DNA from 2 places in the Mesorhizobium sp. M7A.F.Ca.CA.001.10.2.1 genome. Region 2 is predicted to be linked to the other one. Evidence: riboswitches for the same ligand, from Rfam matches in the RefSeq annotation. Region 2 holds a riboswitch; the other holds the start of a gene.
The links. Region 2 has a riboswitch for cobalamin ahead of bluB (5,6-dimethylbenzimidazole synthase). Riboswitches for the same ligand answer to the same signal wherever they lie in the genome.

Region 1: it holds a riboswitch for cobalamin, as region 2 does, so the genes downstream of both, EN964_RS09945 (aromatic ring-hydroxylating dioxygenase subunit alpha) here and bluB (5,6-dimethylbenzimidazole synthase) in region 2, are expected to answer to the same signal.

The regions. Positions count from the first base shown of each region.
Region 1 is NZ_RZQY01000107.1:1,598-11,720, forward strand. It holds gene EN964_RS09925 (glycosyltransferase family A protein) at 1-746, opposite strand, end outside; gene EN964_RS09930 (serine kinase) at 743-1,792, opposite strand; gene EN964_RS09935 (PqqD family protein) at 1,842-2,273, opposite strand; gene EN964_RS09940 (hybrid-cluster NAD(P)-dependent oxidoreductase) at 2,403-3,503, opposite strand; gene EN964_RS09945 (aromatic ring-hydroxylating dioxygenase subunit alpha) at 3,529-4,776, opposite strand; cobalamin riboswitch at 4,889-5,091, opposite strand; gene EN964_RS09950 (DUF680 domain-containing protein) at 5,601-5,798, shown strand; gene EN964_RS09955 (DUF680 domain-containing protein) at 5,885-6,085, shown strand; gene EN964_RS09960 (DUF680 domain-containing protein) at 6,153-6,389, shown strand; gene EN964_RS09965 (ABC transporter ATP-binding protein) at 6,466-7,578, opposite strand; gene EN964_RS09970 (alpha-glucosidase family protein) at 7,603-9,267, opposite strand; gene EN964_RS09975 (carbohydrate ABC transporter permease) at 9,272-10,123, opposite strand, start outside.
Region 2 is NZ_RZQY01000272.1:474-7,236, reverse strand. It holds gene EN964_RS18250 (pirin family protein) at 1-687, opposite strand, end outside; gene EN964_RS18245 (DUF2277 domain-containing protein) at 727-993, opposite strand; gene EN964_RS18240 (exodeoxyribonuclease VII small subunit) at 1,104-1,355, opposite strand; gene EN964_RS18235 (histone deacetylase family protein) at 1,359-2,285, opposite strand; cobalamin riboswitch at 2,407-2,587, shown strand; partial or broken gene bluB (5,6-dimethylbenzimidazole synthase) at 2,590-3,264, shown strand; partial or broken gene EN964_RS18225 (hypothetical protein) at 3,387-4,369, opposite strand; gene EN964_RS18220 (TetR/AcrR family transcriptional regulator) at 4,657-5,265, opposite strand; gene EN964_RS18215 (MFS transporter) at 5,387-6,610, shown strand; gene EN964_RS18210 (GNAT family N-acetyltransferase) at 6,649-6,763, opposite strand, start outside.

The DNA.
Region 1 (10,123 bases), on a different contig from region 2:
ATCCGCCAATCGGTGGGACTCTTCAATTCGAAGATTCCCTGGACCTCTCGCCGTGCCGGATCGGCCTTGCGCCGCCGCATCGACTTGTGGATTGCACGCAAGTGGTTGCGGACCCTGCCGCTATGTTCCTTGGTGACATTTCCGGCATGGCGTCGGTAGTAGATCGCGACGGCGTCCAACAATTCGTAGTTCGGTCCCGCCTCGAAAACGCGCAGCAGATAGTCGGTATCCTCAGCCTGCTCGAAATCCTCATCGAACTCGCCCGTCCGGTCGACAAGCCCTCTGCTGAACACGGCGGCGCTCAGCGAAATTCCCCGAAGTGTCATCGTGCGGCTGGCGACTGCCGGTTTCAGCCGCTCATCGTCAATCCGCTCGACCAGCGTCATCAGCGAGTAGGTCAGCTCGAGTCCGGGGTCTGCTCTGAAGCGCGCGAGGTCCTTCTTGAACCGTCCGGCCAGCGAGATGTCGTCAGAATCCAGAAACGAAACGAACTCCGCATCCGGCGGCAGTTGCCGCAGCCCGGTGTTGCGCGCCCTGGCTACGCCCATGTTGGATTGCTGGAACAGTCGGATGCAGGCGTTTTCGCGCATCATCGAGCGCACGGCCTCAGCAGAGCCGTCGGTCGAGCCGTCGTCGATGACGATGATGTCGAGATCGGCGGCGTCCCGCTGCCGCACCAGCGAGCGCAATGCCGAAACGACATAGCGCTCACGGTTGTAGACGGGCATTATCACGCTCAGTTTCACGAAGCGCCCCGCGTGAGAAAGTCCGCAATCGTACCGGCTATCTCCTGTGGCTGCGTCCCCAGCGACAGACGATAGCACGGCAGCAGGCGGGTCAGGTCGCTGAAGAAGCGAAAGCCGCTCTCCCGCTCGCCCGGCATCTGCGCTATGCCCGACGGCGCCAAGGCAATCATGGCATCCCTGCGCGACACCGGCACGATCGAACTTGCCTCGCCTCCGCCGATATGTGGCACCAGCAGCGCGATGATGTCCAGAGTTTCGGGCACCGGCCGAGGCGCGATGTCATCAATGTGAAAAGCATGCTTGCCTTGCCAGTTGAGCGGACCATGCGCTTTCAGCCGATGCTTCAGCCCAAGCCGAACGAACCCCTGGGGATCCTGTTTGAGTGTTGAAAACAGTGGGCGGGCAGTCACGCCGTTGGAGAGGTCGACCAGCACATAGTCGTCGCCGACGCTGTCCAGTCCGTTGAGGAGGCCGGCGGCGACGGTTCCGGATTTCCCGGCCCCGCCCGCGCCGGCCAGCAGCACGCCCCTGCCCTTAGTCCCGAGCGTCCCCGCATGGGCCAGCCGCATGCCGCGTGCCGCATATTCCCAATGCAGGAAAGCCCGCAGCGGCGCTCCCGGCTCCCACGGTGGAAAGGCATCGGCCGAAGCCATCAATTGCACGCCAACGCGACGTTGCGGATCATAGAACTGCCAGAAATCCAGGTCGTGAAAATGGTTGCCGCGCAATCCGGCCTCCGCCAGCCGGGTGGCGAAGCCATGCTGCGTGAAGGGCCCCTGGCCCCAACTGACCGGTGCCGCGATGCCGTCTATGCCGGGATGTGCGACGAAGACGCGGCAGCTGTCGGCAGGCGTTCGGTTGCCCGGAGCCGTGACAAGGCCATGAGCGACGGCATCCGCCAATGCGCCGACGCTGACATGCGCGGTCAGATCCAGATGCGGCAAGCTCGCCTTGCAGGTCAGCGGATAATGCGCGGCGCTGCTTTCTGCTTGCGCCAGGACATGGCGTGCGTAGTCAACCAAGTTTTCGAGAGTGACGTTCGGCATGGGTCTGCCTGTTCCGGAGCTGCCCGGCAACGAGAACCTGATGGGCGCTTCAGTTGGCCTGCTTCACCGCGGGCCAGCCGAGGGGCTCCTCGACCTCGTGGATGGGATCGACGACAATGAGATCGGCGAGATCGTCATGGATGTCGACCTTCAGGGGCTCTCTGGCAGCGGCGAGCTGAGCCAGCAATTCGCTTGGAGCCGGTCTTGCCACGCCATCGGTTACGGCCGCCAGCAAACCGAATTCGAGCAATTGTGAAACAAAGCCGTCAATCGCGGCGGCATCGAGGGCGCCAATGCCGGTCGCGGCGCCGACCAGTTCGGAGGCAGGCACGCCGGACGACAGTGCATCCCAAAGTCTGCTGCCTGAATCAGAGAAGCCGAAATATTTACCCGTGGTCAGGTCAAGAACGACGGCTTCGCCGTCGAAGGATTCAAAGACGATATCCTTGCTGGCAATGGCATAGATGCCGGATTGTCGCATGTTTGCTCCCCCGCCGAGCAGGCCGCGGAGATGATCTTCGGGCCTACGGTCAACCCCACCGTTGCAGGCGTCTAACCATTTGCAGGGTTTTTGGCAAGATGGCGCAGGCTCGGGGGCGAGCGCAGCCGGTCACGCTTCGATTTCAAGCGCAGAAAGCGGCTTCGAGCAACAGGCGAGGATAAAGCCGTCCTCGATTTCGTGATCGAGGATGCCGCCATTGTGACTCATCTCGACATCGCCCGCGACCTTCCTCACCTTGCAGGTGCCGCACAGGCCGAACTCGCAGGCGGCGGGAATCCGCACCCCAGAGGCGCGTGCCGTCTGCAGCACGGTCTGGCCGGCGACGCATTCGGCATCGACATCGGAAAGCGAAAACCGGATCGGTGTCACGGCCTCGACGGCAGCAGCAGCGCCGTCCTCCGCCGGCGGCGAGAACGGCGCCGGGATTTCCTCCACGGCAGGCGCAGCAAAGCTTTCCTGATGGTATTTCGCCATGTCGAAGCCGGCGGCGTCCAGCATGCCGCGCACGGCGCGCATGAAGGGATCGGGGCCGCAGCAGAAAATCTCGCGCTCGCGGAAATCGGGCGCCAGCAATGGCAGCCGGATCGCGTCGATGCGGCCCATATGGCCGAACCAGCCCTCGCGGCTCGACCGCTCCTCGATCATGAAGCCGAGCGACAGGCCGGGCATGCGGCTGCCGAGCAGCTCGAGTTCCTTGCGGAAAATGATCTCTTCCGGGCGGCGCGCACAGTTGACGAAGCCGACATCTGTCCATGGCGCACAGTCGTTCAACCAGCGCAGCATCGACATCATCGGCGTCACGCCGGAGCCCGCCGAAATGAACAGATATTTGGCCGCCGGGTGGCTATGCAGCGAAAAATCACCGGTCGGCCCATAGGCCTTGACGTGCGAGCCCGGCGTCAGATGGTCGAACATCCAGCGCGTGCCGGTGCTGCCCGCCTGCGCCTTGACCGTCACCGCGATCGAGAATGGCCGCGACGGCGAGGACGACAGCGTGTAGGTGCGCATCAGCGGCCCGTCCAATGTCGGCAGTTCCAGCGTCACGAACTGGCCCGGCTTGTAGCGGAACCAGGTCTGGTTGTCGGAGCGGAAGGTGAAGGTCTTCACGTCCGGCGCTTCGTCGCTGACGCCGATCACTTCCAGCACCTGCAGCCGGTCGTTCCAGGGCGTCATCTGGTCGAGATGGCGATAGAGGCCAAGGTCCGTCATCGCATTCATCCTCTTGTCCCCTGGGCTAGGCGACGCTGCGCAGGGCCGGCCGGCCGCCTTCGGCAAGGCGCGGCCCGATGAACGACGTGTACCACTCGACGAACTGGATCACGCCGCCCTCATGCAGCTCCGAATAGGGGCCTGGTTCGTAGGCCGGCGACAGGATGCCGAAGGCGTTTTCCTCGACGATGCGGCGGTCCTGGTCGTTGGTCTCGGTCCAGACATGGGTGAGCTCAGCGAGGTCGTAGTCGACGCCTTCGACCGCATCCTTGTGGACGAGCCATTTCGTCGTCACCGCGGTTTCCGTGGCACTGATCGGCAGCACGCGGAAGGTGACGGCATGGTCGCCGAGGATATGGTTCCAGGTTGTCGGATAATGATAAAGCAGCAAGGAGCCGATGCGGTCGGTTGAAACGCTGTCGGACAGGTTCTTCTTCACCGCCCGTTTTCCCGTCATGGTGTAGCTGACGGCATCGCGCAGCAGCGGCGCGCGGGTGGCGCGGTACTGCCCTGCCGGATCGATGCGGAATTTGCTCGGCAAGCCTGATGCCTCGCATCTGGCCCAGTGCGCGACCATCTCGGGGTCGCTGTCGGCGCCGTTGACGCCGGTCACGGTCGGCGCCTCGGGGAAGGTCTTGCACAGCTCAGGGTGATTGGCGACGCAGTGGTAGCACTCGCGGTTGTTTTCCCAGACCAGCTTCCAGTTGCCCTTCTCGATGATCGTGCTCTCAAAGGCGATCTTTGCCTCACGCAAACGGTGCGGCAAAAGATAAGGTTCGATCATCGCCCGCATCGGCGCGAAATCCGCCGGCTCCTTGGCCAGGCAGATGAAGATGTAGCCGCCGACGCTCTCGCAGGCGACCGGCTTCAGGCCGAAATCACTCTTGTCGAAACCGTCGGCCATCTGGCGGGCAAACAGCAGGCGGCCGTCCAGCTCATAGGTCCACTGATGATAGGGGCAGACGAGCTTTGCCGCCGTACCCTTTTCCGCGTTGCACACGCGGCTGCCGCGATGGCGGCAGGAATTGTGGAAGGCGTTGATCTTGCCTTGCTGGTCGCGGACAAGGACGACCGGATAGTCGCCGATCTGCACGGTGATGTAGCTGCCCGGCTTCGGCAGTTCGCAATCATGGCCGATGAACAGCCAGTCGCGATACCAGATCAGCTCCATGTCGAGCTTGAAGTAGTCTGGATCGGTGTAGAAGGGCTGCTCCAGCGAAAAGCCTTGCCGGCGCCCCTTCAGGAGCCTCAGCATGTCGTTGCGGGTATCCATGTCCTGTCCTCGTTTCTAAGGACTGAACTGGTGGTGATGGAGGAAGGATTGAAACGCAGGCCGGCTAGGTGCCGGAAGCGCTATCCACCTCTTGACCGCCCACCGCGATCAGTCGAGTCTAAAAATCTCGGGCTGGTTTCCGGGCTCTGGAGTTGTCCTTGCGGACCATCGCGACACCTTCCCAGGCAGTTGCCCAGTGGTCTCCCGTTGCGACTTGAACTCCACCACCGTTGCGGGGGCAGCGCCGGATTCTGACCGGCTTCCCAATTCTCCGCCTCGTCGTCACGAAGCGGCACCTGAGATGGGTATGATCTAACCACGATCGCTGGCGCGCCGTCGGCATGAAAACGACATCGTATCCATGCGGCGCGACACGGCATGCGAAACGTCACCGCAGATCGTCGCGGGCCGAAATCCCGCCTCCCGGGCGGCCATTTGCCGGCTGCGATCTTCCCGAGTCCGACCCTTGGCGGGGGTCAAAAAAGGTTAACGGTTTCGAAAAGTGACTATTAGCTTGACCTAAAATCGAACCGAACGGTTCGTTTCTGTTGACGGTGCGTGCAGGACGGTGTGAACGCCGGGCCTTTGAAACAGTCAGTGATCCATCGGATGGTTAAACTTAACATGCTGATATAGAGAGGAAAAATGTATCTCTAGATTCCCCTGGCACAATTTCAAGGTGTGGATTCATGGTCCACACGGAACAACTTCGTGATTGGAAAAGGCGGGGTTGCCCTCCCACATCGGGGCTGTCCGAACGACGCGATTTCATTTCCAAGACACGCCGCTAGACGGACGGAAAAAGACGATACTGGAGTACAAAAATGAAAAAGATCATTCTCACTGCCGCAGCCCTTCTGGCCATTTCCGGCAGCGCCTTCGCTGGTAGCGACCACTACGGTTCGAACGCCGCGGCAGCCACTGCTGTCGACAGCTCGTACACCGCTTCGACCAAGAAGTCGGAACCGGCTGCTCAGGCGCCTGCCCAGGGTGCTGACCACAACCTCTTCGGCAACAACTAACAGCCGATTCCCAGTCGACGGCGGGCTCGCCCGCTGCCCTGGCGAAATTCAGACATTCGAAATTCAGACATTCAGGAGTATTTAAGATGAACAAGATCCTCATTGCTGCCGCCGCCGTTCTGGCCATCACCGGCAGCGCTTTCGCGGGCAGCGACAACTACGGTTCGAACGGCGCCAACCAGCCTGCCGCCGCTGTGGACCAGTCGTACACGGCTTCCACCAAGACCTCGGAACCGGCTGCCCAGACACCCGCTCAGGGCAGCGATCGTAACCTCTTCGGTCGCTAAAACCAATTTCGCAAGCGACGGCAGCTGTGCCTGCCGTCTGGCGAAATCCAGAATTCAGGAGACTAAAATGAACAAGATCCTTATTGCTGCCGCCGCCGTTCTGGCCATCACCGGCAGTGCTTTCGCCGGCAGCGACAACTTTGGCTCCAACGGCGCCAACCAGCCTGCGGTTACTTCGGTTGACAGCGCGCATACGAGCTCGGTCCGCAACAGCGGTGGCCTCGTCGAGAAGCTGCTCAATTCGTCGGGCGACGTAGAGAAGTCCGCTCCTCAGGGCAGCGACCGGAATCTCTTCGGCCGTTAACAGTCGAAGCTGATCTTCAAAAAAAGAGCGGCGGGCCTGGCCCGCTGCTCTTTTTTGTCCAAGACGCGGTTCTGCCTCAGGCCGCCTTCGCTTCAGCCTCATGAAGGGCAAACGACCGTCCGTCAGCGTCGAAGAGATGCAGGTCCTCGCCATTGGCGCTCAGCCGCAATGTCGAACCGCGCTTGACCTCGACATTGCCGGGCAGCTTGGTCACCAGCGGCAGGTCGGCGCGACCGATGTCGACATAGACCAGCTGCACCTCGCCGAGCTGCTCGACATAGTCGACCGTCCCCTCGAACAGATAGTCCGCGCCGCTGGCGATGATCAGGTCCTCCGGCCGCACGCCAAAACTCACCGCAGCGCCCTTTGCCGAAGCCGGCGTCGCGATCGGCACGGTTGCCTTGCGTCCGCCGACATGGCTGACGACGGTCGGATTGCCTGATTTGTCGATGGTTGCGGGCAGGATATTCATGGCCGGCGAGCCGATGAATTGCGCAACGAACAGATTGCCGGGCTTCTTGTAGAGGTCCATCGGCGTGCCGACCTGCTCGATATGGCCGTCCTTGAGCACCACGATGCGGTCGGCGAGCGTCATTGCCTCGACCTGGTCGTGGGTGACGTAGATCATGGTCGTGTTGGGCATCGATTCCTTGAGCTTGGCGATTTCGATGCGGGTGGCGACTCGCAGCGCCGCATCAAGGTTCGAAAGCGGCTCGTCGAACAGGAACACCTTCGGATTGCGCACGATGGCCCGGCCGATGGCGACGCGCTGGCGCTGGCCGCCCGACATCGCCTTGGGCAGGCGGTCGAGATATTTGGTCAGCTGCAGGATCTCGGCGGCCTGACGCACGCGGCGGTCGATCTCGGCCTTGTTCTCTTTGCCGATCTTCATCGAGAACGCCATGTTGTCGTAGACGGTCATGTGCGGGTAGAGCGCGTAGGACTGGAACACCATGGCGATGCCCCGTTTCGACGGCGGCACGTCGTTCACCACTTCGCCGGCTATTCTGAGCTCGCCGGAGGTGATTTCCTCGAGCCCGGCGATCGATCTCAGCAATGTCGACTTGCCGCAGCCCGACGGGCCGACGAAGACGATGAACTCGCCCGATTTAATATCGAGGTCGATGCCGTGGAGAATGTTCAGATTGCCGTAGGACTTCTTCACTTGTCTTAGCGTGACATCGGCCATTTGGTTTCCTCCAGTGATTGGAATTCAGTCGAGACGCCCGAACCAGGCGCCGTAGCCGCCAAGCTCGATGGAACCGCTGTTCGCCTGCCCCGAAAATCCGTGCCCGGGCAGAGGTTGCAGCGATCGGCCGCCAAGGTCAACCTTGGCCGGCCCGGCTCCCAGATTGAAGACGCAGACGATCTGCTCGTTGCCTGCGCGGCGCGTGAAGGCGACGGTGTCGCCCTCACTTTCGATGAAGGTGATGTCGCCCTTGGCGAGCGCCGGATGGGCACGCCGGAAGGTGAGAAAGCGCCGGTAGTGCTCGAGCAGCGAAGCCTCGTCGCCCTGCTGGACATTGACCGCTTGCGCCAGATGCTTGGCCGGCACCGGCAGCCAGGGCTTTGCCTGGGAGAAGCCGCCATTCTTGGCGCTGCCATCCCACACCATTGGCGTGCGGCAGCCGTCGCGGCCCTTGAATTCCGGCCAGAAGCGGATGCCGTAGGGATCCTGCAGATCCTCGAACCGCAGCTCTGCCTCACCGAGCCCAAGCTCCTCGCCCTGGTAGATGCAGACCGAACCGCGCAACGACATCAGCAGCGCCGAGATGACCTTGAGGTAGGCGGTCGGGTCGGCCTCATTGGCGGCCCAGCGCGAGGCCGGGCGCATCACGTCGTGGTTGGAGAAGGCCCAGCACGACCAGCCGTCGCTGGCGACTTTGCCGAAGGATTCCAGCACCGAGCGGACCTTGCCCGCGCTGATCTTTTCCGGCGCCAGGAAATCGAAGGAGTAGCACATGTGCACGCGCTTGCCGCCTGCGGTGTAGGCGGCAACCACTTCAAGCCCGCGCTGCGAATCGCCGACCTCGCCGACCGCTGCGGTTGCCGGATACTCATCGAGCAGGGCACGGAACCGTTCGAGGAAGCCGAGGTTCTCGGGCCGGCTCTTGTCGTAGAGATGGTCCTGGTAGTTGTAGGGGTTGACCGCCGGCGCGGTCTGGTCGTTGCGCTCTTCCGGCGGCAGCGGCGGATTGTTTTCCAGGCCCTGGCTGTGGAAGTAGAAATTGATGGTATCGAGCCGGAAACCGTCGACGCCGCGCTCCAGCCAGAAGCGGGTGACGTCGAGCAATGCGTCCTGGACTTCGTGGTTGTGAAAGTTGAGGTCGGGCTGTTCGGCCAGGAAATTGTGCATGTAATATTGCTGGCGGCTGGTGTCCCATTGCCACGCCGAGCCGCCGAAGATCGACAGCCAGTTGTTGGGCGGTGTGCCGTCCGGCCTGGCGTCTGCCCAGACGTACCAATCGGCTTTCGGGTTGCTGCGGCTCGACCGGCTTTCCTTGAACCAGGGATGACTGTCGGCAGTGTGCGACAGCACCTCGTCGATCATCACCTTCAAGCCCAGCCTGTGTGCCTCGGCGGTCAGCGCGTCGAAATCGGCCAGCGTGCCGAACATCGGATCGACATCGCAGTAATCCGTCACGTCATAGCCGAAATCCTTCATCGGCGACTTGAAGAACGGCGAGATCCAGATGGCATCCGCGCCGAGTGCGGCGATATAGGAGAGGCGGCCTATGATGCCCTTGAGATCGCCGATGCCGTCGCCATTCGAGTCCTGATAGCTGCGCGGATAGATCTGGTAGATCACCGCGCCCCGCCACCAGTCGCGATCGATGGCGAGGTCAGGCTTCGAGCTGGCCTTCAAAGCGGATTGCATCGTCTCAGCCTCCTTTCACCGAGCCGGCAAGCAGCCCGCGGACAAAATAGCGCTGCAGCGAGAAGAACACGATCAGCGGTACGATGATGGTCACGAAAGCCGATGTCGTCAGAATCTCCCAGTCGCCGCCGCGCGAGCCCAACAGCGCGTTGAGCTTGGCGGTCAGCACGATCTGGTCTGCCTCTGTACCGAGGAAAACCATCGCCACCAGCAGATCGTTCCATACCCACAGGAACTGGAAGATGGCAAACGAAGCCAGCACCGGGAACGACAGCGGCAAGACGATCTTGACGAAGATCTCGAAATCGCTGGCGCCATCGATGCGCGCCGATTCCATGATTTCGCGCGGCAGGCCGGCAATGTAGCTGCGCAGCAGGTAGATGGCGAAGGGCAGGCCGAAGCCGGTATGCGCCAGCCAGATGCCGAGATAGGTCTTCGACGGCATGCCGAAGAAAGCGCCGACGCCGTTGTAGAGCTTCAACAGCGGGATCAGCGACATCTGCAATGGCACCACCAGCAGGCCGATGATGACGGCGATCAGCAGCGCCCGGCCGGGAAACCGCATCCAGGCCAGCGCATAGGCGGCAAAGGCGGCGATCAGGATCGGGATGACGGTAGCCGGAATGGTGACGGTCAGGGAATTCATGAATGACCGTCCGATGCCTTCGGAGAACAGCACGGTTCTGTAATTGTCGGTGGTGAATTTCGGCGGCGCCGACGAAGCATAATAGACGCGCTGGCCGCGATCGCCTTCGAATGCTTTCGGGGAATGCATGATGAAGCTGCCGTCGGCATTGAGCTGCAAGGTCACGCCGTCGCCGAGATCGGCTGTGGTGCCGGCGGGATATTGCGTCGG
Region 2 (6,763 bases):
TGGGAACACATCGCCCGAAATCGAGACCTCGCCCTCCAGCGTGTAAATGGCGCGTTCTTCCGCATCGGCCGGGATTTTCACGCTGGCGCCGGGCGCCAGGCGCAGGTCGGCGTAGAGCGTCTCCGAGTCGGCCCTGACCGGCGACCGCAACCCCTGGAAATCGCCGATGATGAGGCGCCCGTTGACGCCTTCGGCATCGATCTCGGGAAGCCTGAGCGCTCCTGTGTTCTCGAAAACCGGTGCCACCTCTTCCTTGTCGTCCGGCAGCGCCAGCCATGTCTGCAGACCGGATACCGACATCGGCGCGCCACGCAGTTCCTCCGGCGTACGCTCCGAATGGACGATGCCGCGGCCAGCGGTCATCAAATTCACGTCGCCGGGCTGAATGACCATTTCGGTGCCGAGTGAATCGCGGTGCCGGATCTTGCCGTCGAACAGATAGGTGACCGTCGACAGGCCGATATGCGGATGCGGACGGACGTCGAGCGCCTGGCCGGCCCGCAGGATGGCAGGACCCATGCGGTCGAAGAAGATGAACGGCCCGACCAGCCGCCTTTTTGCCGTCGGCAGGGCACGGCGCACCTGAAAACCGCCGATGTCCTTGGCGTTCGGAATGACCATCAATTCGATCTGGTCGCTGGCAAAGGCGTCGCCTGCCTCAGGGTCTTTCCCGGGGAAGAAGCTCATGGACTCTCCTTGTCGGCCGTCGAAGGCCGCCTGGCCGCGTCAGGCAAAGCGGATCGCCGCCTTTGCCCGCAGCTTGGCCGCCACCTCTTCGCGATTACGCGGATGCTGATGGGTTTCCAGGGAATCGAGCAGTTCGCGCGCCGAGGCCGCGATGGCTTCGACGGCATGGTCGAAGGCGTGCTGGTTCTGCTTCGAGGGTCGCGTCGTTCCGCTCAGCTTGCGGACGAACTGAAGAGCCGCGTCGCGCACCTCGTCAGGGGTTGCCGGCGGATCAAAATTGAACAGGGTCTTGATGTTTCTGCACATCGCTTCCGTATCTCCTCTTGTCCTTGAGCTGTTTCAATCGGGACGAGTTATATCCTCGATCATGATCATGTCCAAAAACCGGTGAGGCGAGCCTATGTTCGGACCGGGCCTCAATCCGCGTCGAGCGGCTCCGTTCCGACCGGCTTGCCGTCGCGCGACAGCCTGATCTTCTCGACCTTGTCCTCGGCGGCCTTCAGCAGCCGGTCGCAATGCGCCTTCAGCGCCTCGCCACGTTCATAGATCTTGATCGACTGGTCGAGCGGCACGTCGCCACGCTCCAGATCATCGACGATCTTCTCCAGCGCATCGAGTGCCTGCTCGAAGCTCATCGCCTTGACGTCTTCGTTGGTCTCATCGGCCATCATTCATCCTTTCATCAGTCGCCCGACATGGGCGGCGACCGAAAATGCCAATCCCTGCAGATCGTAGCCGCCCTCGAGCAGGCTGACGAGCCGGTTGCCGCTGTGGCGTGCCGCGCGCTGCATCAGTTGGCCGGTCGCCCAATCGAAATCATCCTCGGTCAGATTGATCTCGGCCAGCGGATCGCGGTGGTGCGCGTCGAACCCCGCCGAAATGATAATCAGGTCGGGCGCGAAATTGTCGAGCGCGGGCAGGACGCGCGACAGGAAGGCATCGCGAAACACCTCGCTGCCAGTCTGCGGCGCCAGCGGCGCGTTGACGATGTTGCCGGCGCCCGTTTCGTTCTTCGCTCCGGTGCCGGGATAAAGCGGCATCTGGTGTGTCGAGCAATAGAGCACCGACGGATCGTCCCAGAAAATGTCCTGCGTGCCATTGCCGTGATGCACGTCCCAGTCGACGATGGCAACGCGTTCGACACCGTGTTTCTTCTGCGCATAACGCGCCGCGATCGCCGCCGTGTTGAACAGGCAGAAGCCCATGGCCGTGGTCTTTTCGGCATGATGGCCGGGCGGCCGGGCGGCGACGAAGACGTTGTCGGCGCGGCCCGAAAAGACGTCATCGACGGCGGCGTTGGCGGCGCCGATCGCGGTGATCGCCGCTTGCCAGCTCTTCGGACTGGCAGTGGTGTCGGCATCGATGCGGGCAATCCCCTCGTCGGGAATGGCGGCGCGCACGCGGGCGACGAAATCGGCGGGATGCGCGTAGAGGATGGTGGCCTCGTCGCCTTCCGGCGCCTGGATACGATCGAGCCCGGCAAAGGCTTCCTCATCGAGCACGCGCTCGATGGCACGCAAGCGGTCGGGCCGCTCGGGATGTCCGGGCGGCGTGAGATGCTCGAGGAAGATCGGATGGGTGTAGAGACGGGTGGTCATCGTCCTAATCTAGTGACCCGGATCGACAAAGGCCATGCACGGGCGGCCGATGACTGGGGAAAATCGCGACTGCGTCCATTCGCGTCGCTGCAAGCATTGGCGTCCTCAGCACTTCGGCGTAAGGTTTTTGGTACTGCCTGGTGCCCGCCGCAAGCGGGAGAATCGGGAACACGGTTGAATTCCGTGGCGTGCCCAACGCTGTGAGGGGGACCGCGCCGGTAAATGCCACTGTCGATGACGGGAAGGCACCGGACGCGGGTTGATCCCGAGCCAGAAGACCGGCCTGGCAGGCATCGTCATCCGCATGGTCAGGCGGATGATATCAATTGCAATCGCAAGGGGACAAGCGATGCCGGAACACCTGACCGCTGCTGTTGGCGACGGATTTGACCAGAGTGCGCGCGATGCGGTCTATCGCGCCATGTTCACACGGCGCGACGTGCGCAGCCATTTCCTGCCCACCGCGATCGATGACGACGTGCTGGCGCGGCTGCTGCTTGCTGCCCATCACGCGCCATCGGTCGGCTTCATGCAGCCATGGAATTTCATTGTCATTCGTGACATCGAGCGACGGGCGGAGGTGCGCGACCTGTTCCTGGCCGCGCGCGAGCAGGAACTGCCGGCGATCGACGAAGAGCGGCAGGAACTCTACCGCAAGCTCAAGCTGGAAGGCATCTGCGAAAGCGCGCTCAACATCTGCATCACCTGCGACCGGCAGCGCTCGAAGGGTTCGCCGCTGGGACGCTGGCACAATCCGGAGATGGATCTCTACAGCACCGTCTGCGCGGTGCAGAATTTCTGGCTGGCCGCGCGTGCCGAGGGCGTCGGTGTAGGCTGGGTCAGCATCATCGAAGCGCAGGCGCTAAAGCGGCTGTTGGCCATTCCGGACCACGTAACGCCGATCGCCTATCTCTGCGTCGGCCGTGTTTCCGAGTTCGCTCCCAAACCGGACCTTGAAACGCATGGCTGGGGACGGCGGCTGCCGCTGCCGGAGCTGATCATGAGCGAGACCTTTTCCGGGCAAGGCGAGACACAGCTCAAATCCACCGTGGCGCGCCTCAACACCGTTTCTGCCTCACCAGACATCCCCCGCCCGGCCGATCAGGGTGTGGCGCCGGCCGTAGCCCAGCGCGAACCGCCGAAGGAGGCGAGCGCCTTGTCCTTGAGCTCCCTGAACTTCGACGACGCCTCGGCCAGCCGGGCGTCCCAGGCCGGATCCGGCACCTGGCCCGCGATGGTCTTGAAATAGACCTGCATCAGGCAGGCGATGGCGAAGGGTTCAATGAATGCCGCCTTGAATGCCCAGGCGAAGACGATGGCGAGCACAAAAGCCCAGCCGGCGAGCTGGCCAGGCATCAGGAACAGAATCGCGCCGGCAGGCGCCAGCATCATCAGAAAGATGATGAACGACACGCCCCACATGATGACCGCCAGCCAGACGGCGTTCTTGACCATGACCTTGCCGTTCTGGGCATAGAGCACGACGCCCTGGCGCGCCGTCTCGAAGGGCGAGGCTGAATTGATGCGGATGTTGTAGCCGAGGATGATCTCGTCGACATAGGTCAGCGACAGGCGGATCACCGTGTTGATGAAGGAGACCAGGCCGCTCAGGCCCGGTATCGGCAGGAAGGCGGCGATGCCGCCGAGCAGGCCGGTGATGGCGCGGATGGCGCCCTTGACGAGTTGGTCGACGACGAAAAGGATGTTGGCCTCGGCGAAACGCTGGGTCACGATATCCCTGGCATAGGCGATCTGGTCCTGACGCCGGGAATGTCGCGGCCGTCGATCAGATGAACCATGACGGCGATGTGGCCGGCCTTGACGACATAGAGGATGTATTCGCGGATCCAATACACAGCGATCGAGACGAGGCCAAACCCGACCACGCCGCCCCACAGGGCAAAGGACATGGGCCCGTCGGGATCAGTGGAGATATGGCCGACGCCATAGCCGACCGAGGCGCCGGTGCCCGTCGCCATAATGTAGGCCAGCGTGATGCCGAAATAGACGATCATGCGAAAGACGATGAACGGCCAGGTCCGCATCATGATGGACACCGACCGGCCGATCTCAAAATCCCACATGTGCCCCGAATCTCCGCCTCAGAGATGGTGGAAGAGGATGGACTCAACCCGGCGATTGTCAATTGCCGGCCCTGACGCCAAAGGGCAACGAATTCGGGCTAACGGGTTTCTTCGGAGCCTTCGCCGGCGCGTAGGCTGACGGAGCATCAAACGAAAAACCCGCCTGTGCGGCGGGTCACTGGCGCAAATCAGCACCATGGACGAATATGTACCTTAGCTGAGGTCACCGAGTCAAGAAAAAATTCCTATCGGGAACAGCTGCCGGCACGAAAGCTCCGGTGGGAACTTCAATTCGACTGCGGGTCCGGCTTCTTGAGCAGGCCTTCGAGCAGTTGCTTGAACGCCGTCACCACCTTCTTCGACGTCGCTTCGGGGTCGCTCGAATTGGCGATCCGTTGCGCTGCCTGGCTGCTCGCTCCGTTGATCAGTCGCGAGGCCGTCTCGGGGTCGAGGCTGGAGACAACGACCCCCTCCTCCTGCAGCGCGGTCAGATGGTCGGTCATTGAAGCGATGCACGCACTGCAATTCGGCCATTGCGCTGGATCCCCCAGCACGGCCGGGCCATCCCGGAACATGATGCGCTGGATTTCCGGCTCCAGCGCCATCTCGATATAGGTCGAGCACTCGTCGACGAAATGCTGCCAACGGGTCGGCGCTCTCGACGCGACCTCATTGATGCGCGCCGCCATCTCGCCGTCAATCTGGGCTATGACCGCCTGCAGCAGCCCCTTTTTGTCGCCGAAATGATGATAGAGCGCGCCGCGCGTCAGCCCGGCCGAAGCGGTGAAATCATCCATCGAGGCTTCCGCATAGCCTGTTGTGCCGAAGGCATGACGGGCCGCCGCGATCAGCTTGGCGCGCGTCTCGGCGATCATCTCCTTGCGGGGTCTGTGCATGGCTTCTGGCCCTATTCACATACGCAACGTATGCCAATTGACATACGCGACGTATGGTCTATTTAATGATCATACGCTCCGTATGTAATTGTCCAATCGTCCTTTGTCGAGGAACCAACCGATGCAAAATCCCTACGCGGAAATCTTTCGTGCCCCGGGAGCCAAGGGCTTTGCGGCCGCCGGCTTCATGGCGCGCCTGCCGATCGCCATGGCGCCCATCGGCATCGTGGCGATGCTGTCGCAGACGCGTGGCGAATACTGGCTGGCCGGAGCCGTCTCGGCGACATACGCGCTGGCCAACGCCTTCGTCGCGCCGCAGATATCGAGACTGGTGGACCGCCTGGGCCAGACACGAATCGTGGTGCCCACCACCATCATCGCGGTGCTGGCTTTCGCGGTCCTGATAGCGGCGGCCAACCAGGACTGGCCGGTTTGGACTCTGTTCGTATCGGCACTGCTGGCCGCCGCCATGCCAAGCATACCGGCGATGGTGCGCGCGCGCTGGACGGAGATTTTCCGGGGGCGGCCGCAGATGAACACCGCATTCGCCTTCGAGTCCGTGGCCGATGAACTGGTCTATATCGCCGGGGCATCGCTATCGGTCGGCCTGAGTGCCGCCCTGTTCCCGGAAGCCGGCGTTCTGGTGAGCACATTATTTCTCGCATTCGGATCAGCGGCCTTCATCCTGCAACGCTCGACCGAGCCCCGGGTGCGGCCGGTCGACCATAACTCAAGCGGCTCGGCGATCCGCCTGCGGCCGGTTCAGATCATCACCCTCGCCCTGATCTTCATCGGCGCAACCTTCGCGACGACGGAAGTGACCACCGTGGCGATCACCAAGGAGCTTGGCCAACCGGGCGCCGCCAGCCTCGTCATCGGCGTTTATGCGCTGGGATCGTTCGTGCTCGGCATCATCGTCGGCGCGCTCAGCCTGAAGGCGCCGCTGAAACGCCAGCTGGCCATCGCAGTCGCCCTCGTCGCGCTCGGCACGCTGTTGCCGCTCACCGCCGACACCGTGCCACTGCTGGCGCTGACCGTGTTCATCAGCGGTGTGGCGATCTCGCCGACCTTCATCACCGCGTTCGGCCTGATCGAGCGGCATGTGCCGGAAGCGATGCTGACCGAAGGCATCACCTGGGTCATGACCGGCATCGGCATCGGCATGGCGCTGGGCTCGTTCGCGGCCGGCGCGATGGTGGATGCGTTCGGCGCCAAGAGCGGGTTCTGGGTGTCGGTGGCTTCAGGCACGATCGCACTGGCCACGGTGCTGCTCGGCCAACGCAGCCTTGCCACGACTGAGTGCGAGATGGACGGATGCGAAGCAGCCGCGATTGCCGCGGAATAGTTCCGGCGCGTCCGGGCTTTAGGACCGGGCGCGCCGCTCTAGGCGGCCGGGCCTGAAATATTGGCTTTTCCCGGGTGCGCCAATGCCAAAAGTATCGTTGGCGCCCCGCGCAGCATCACCTCTTTTTCGAAGGCGAAGCCACATTTCTCCAGC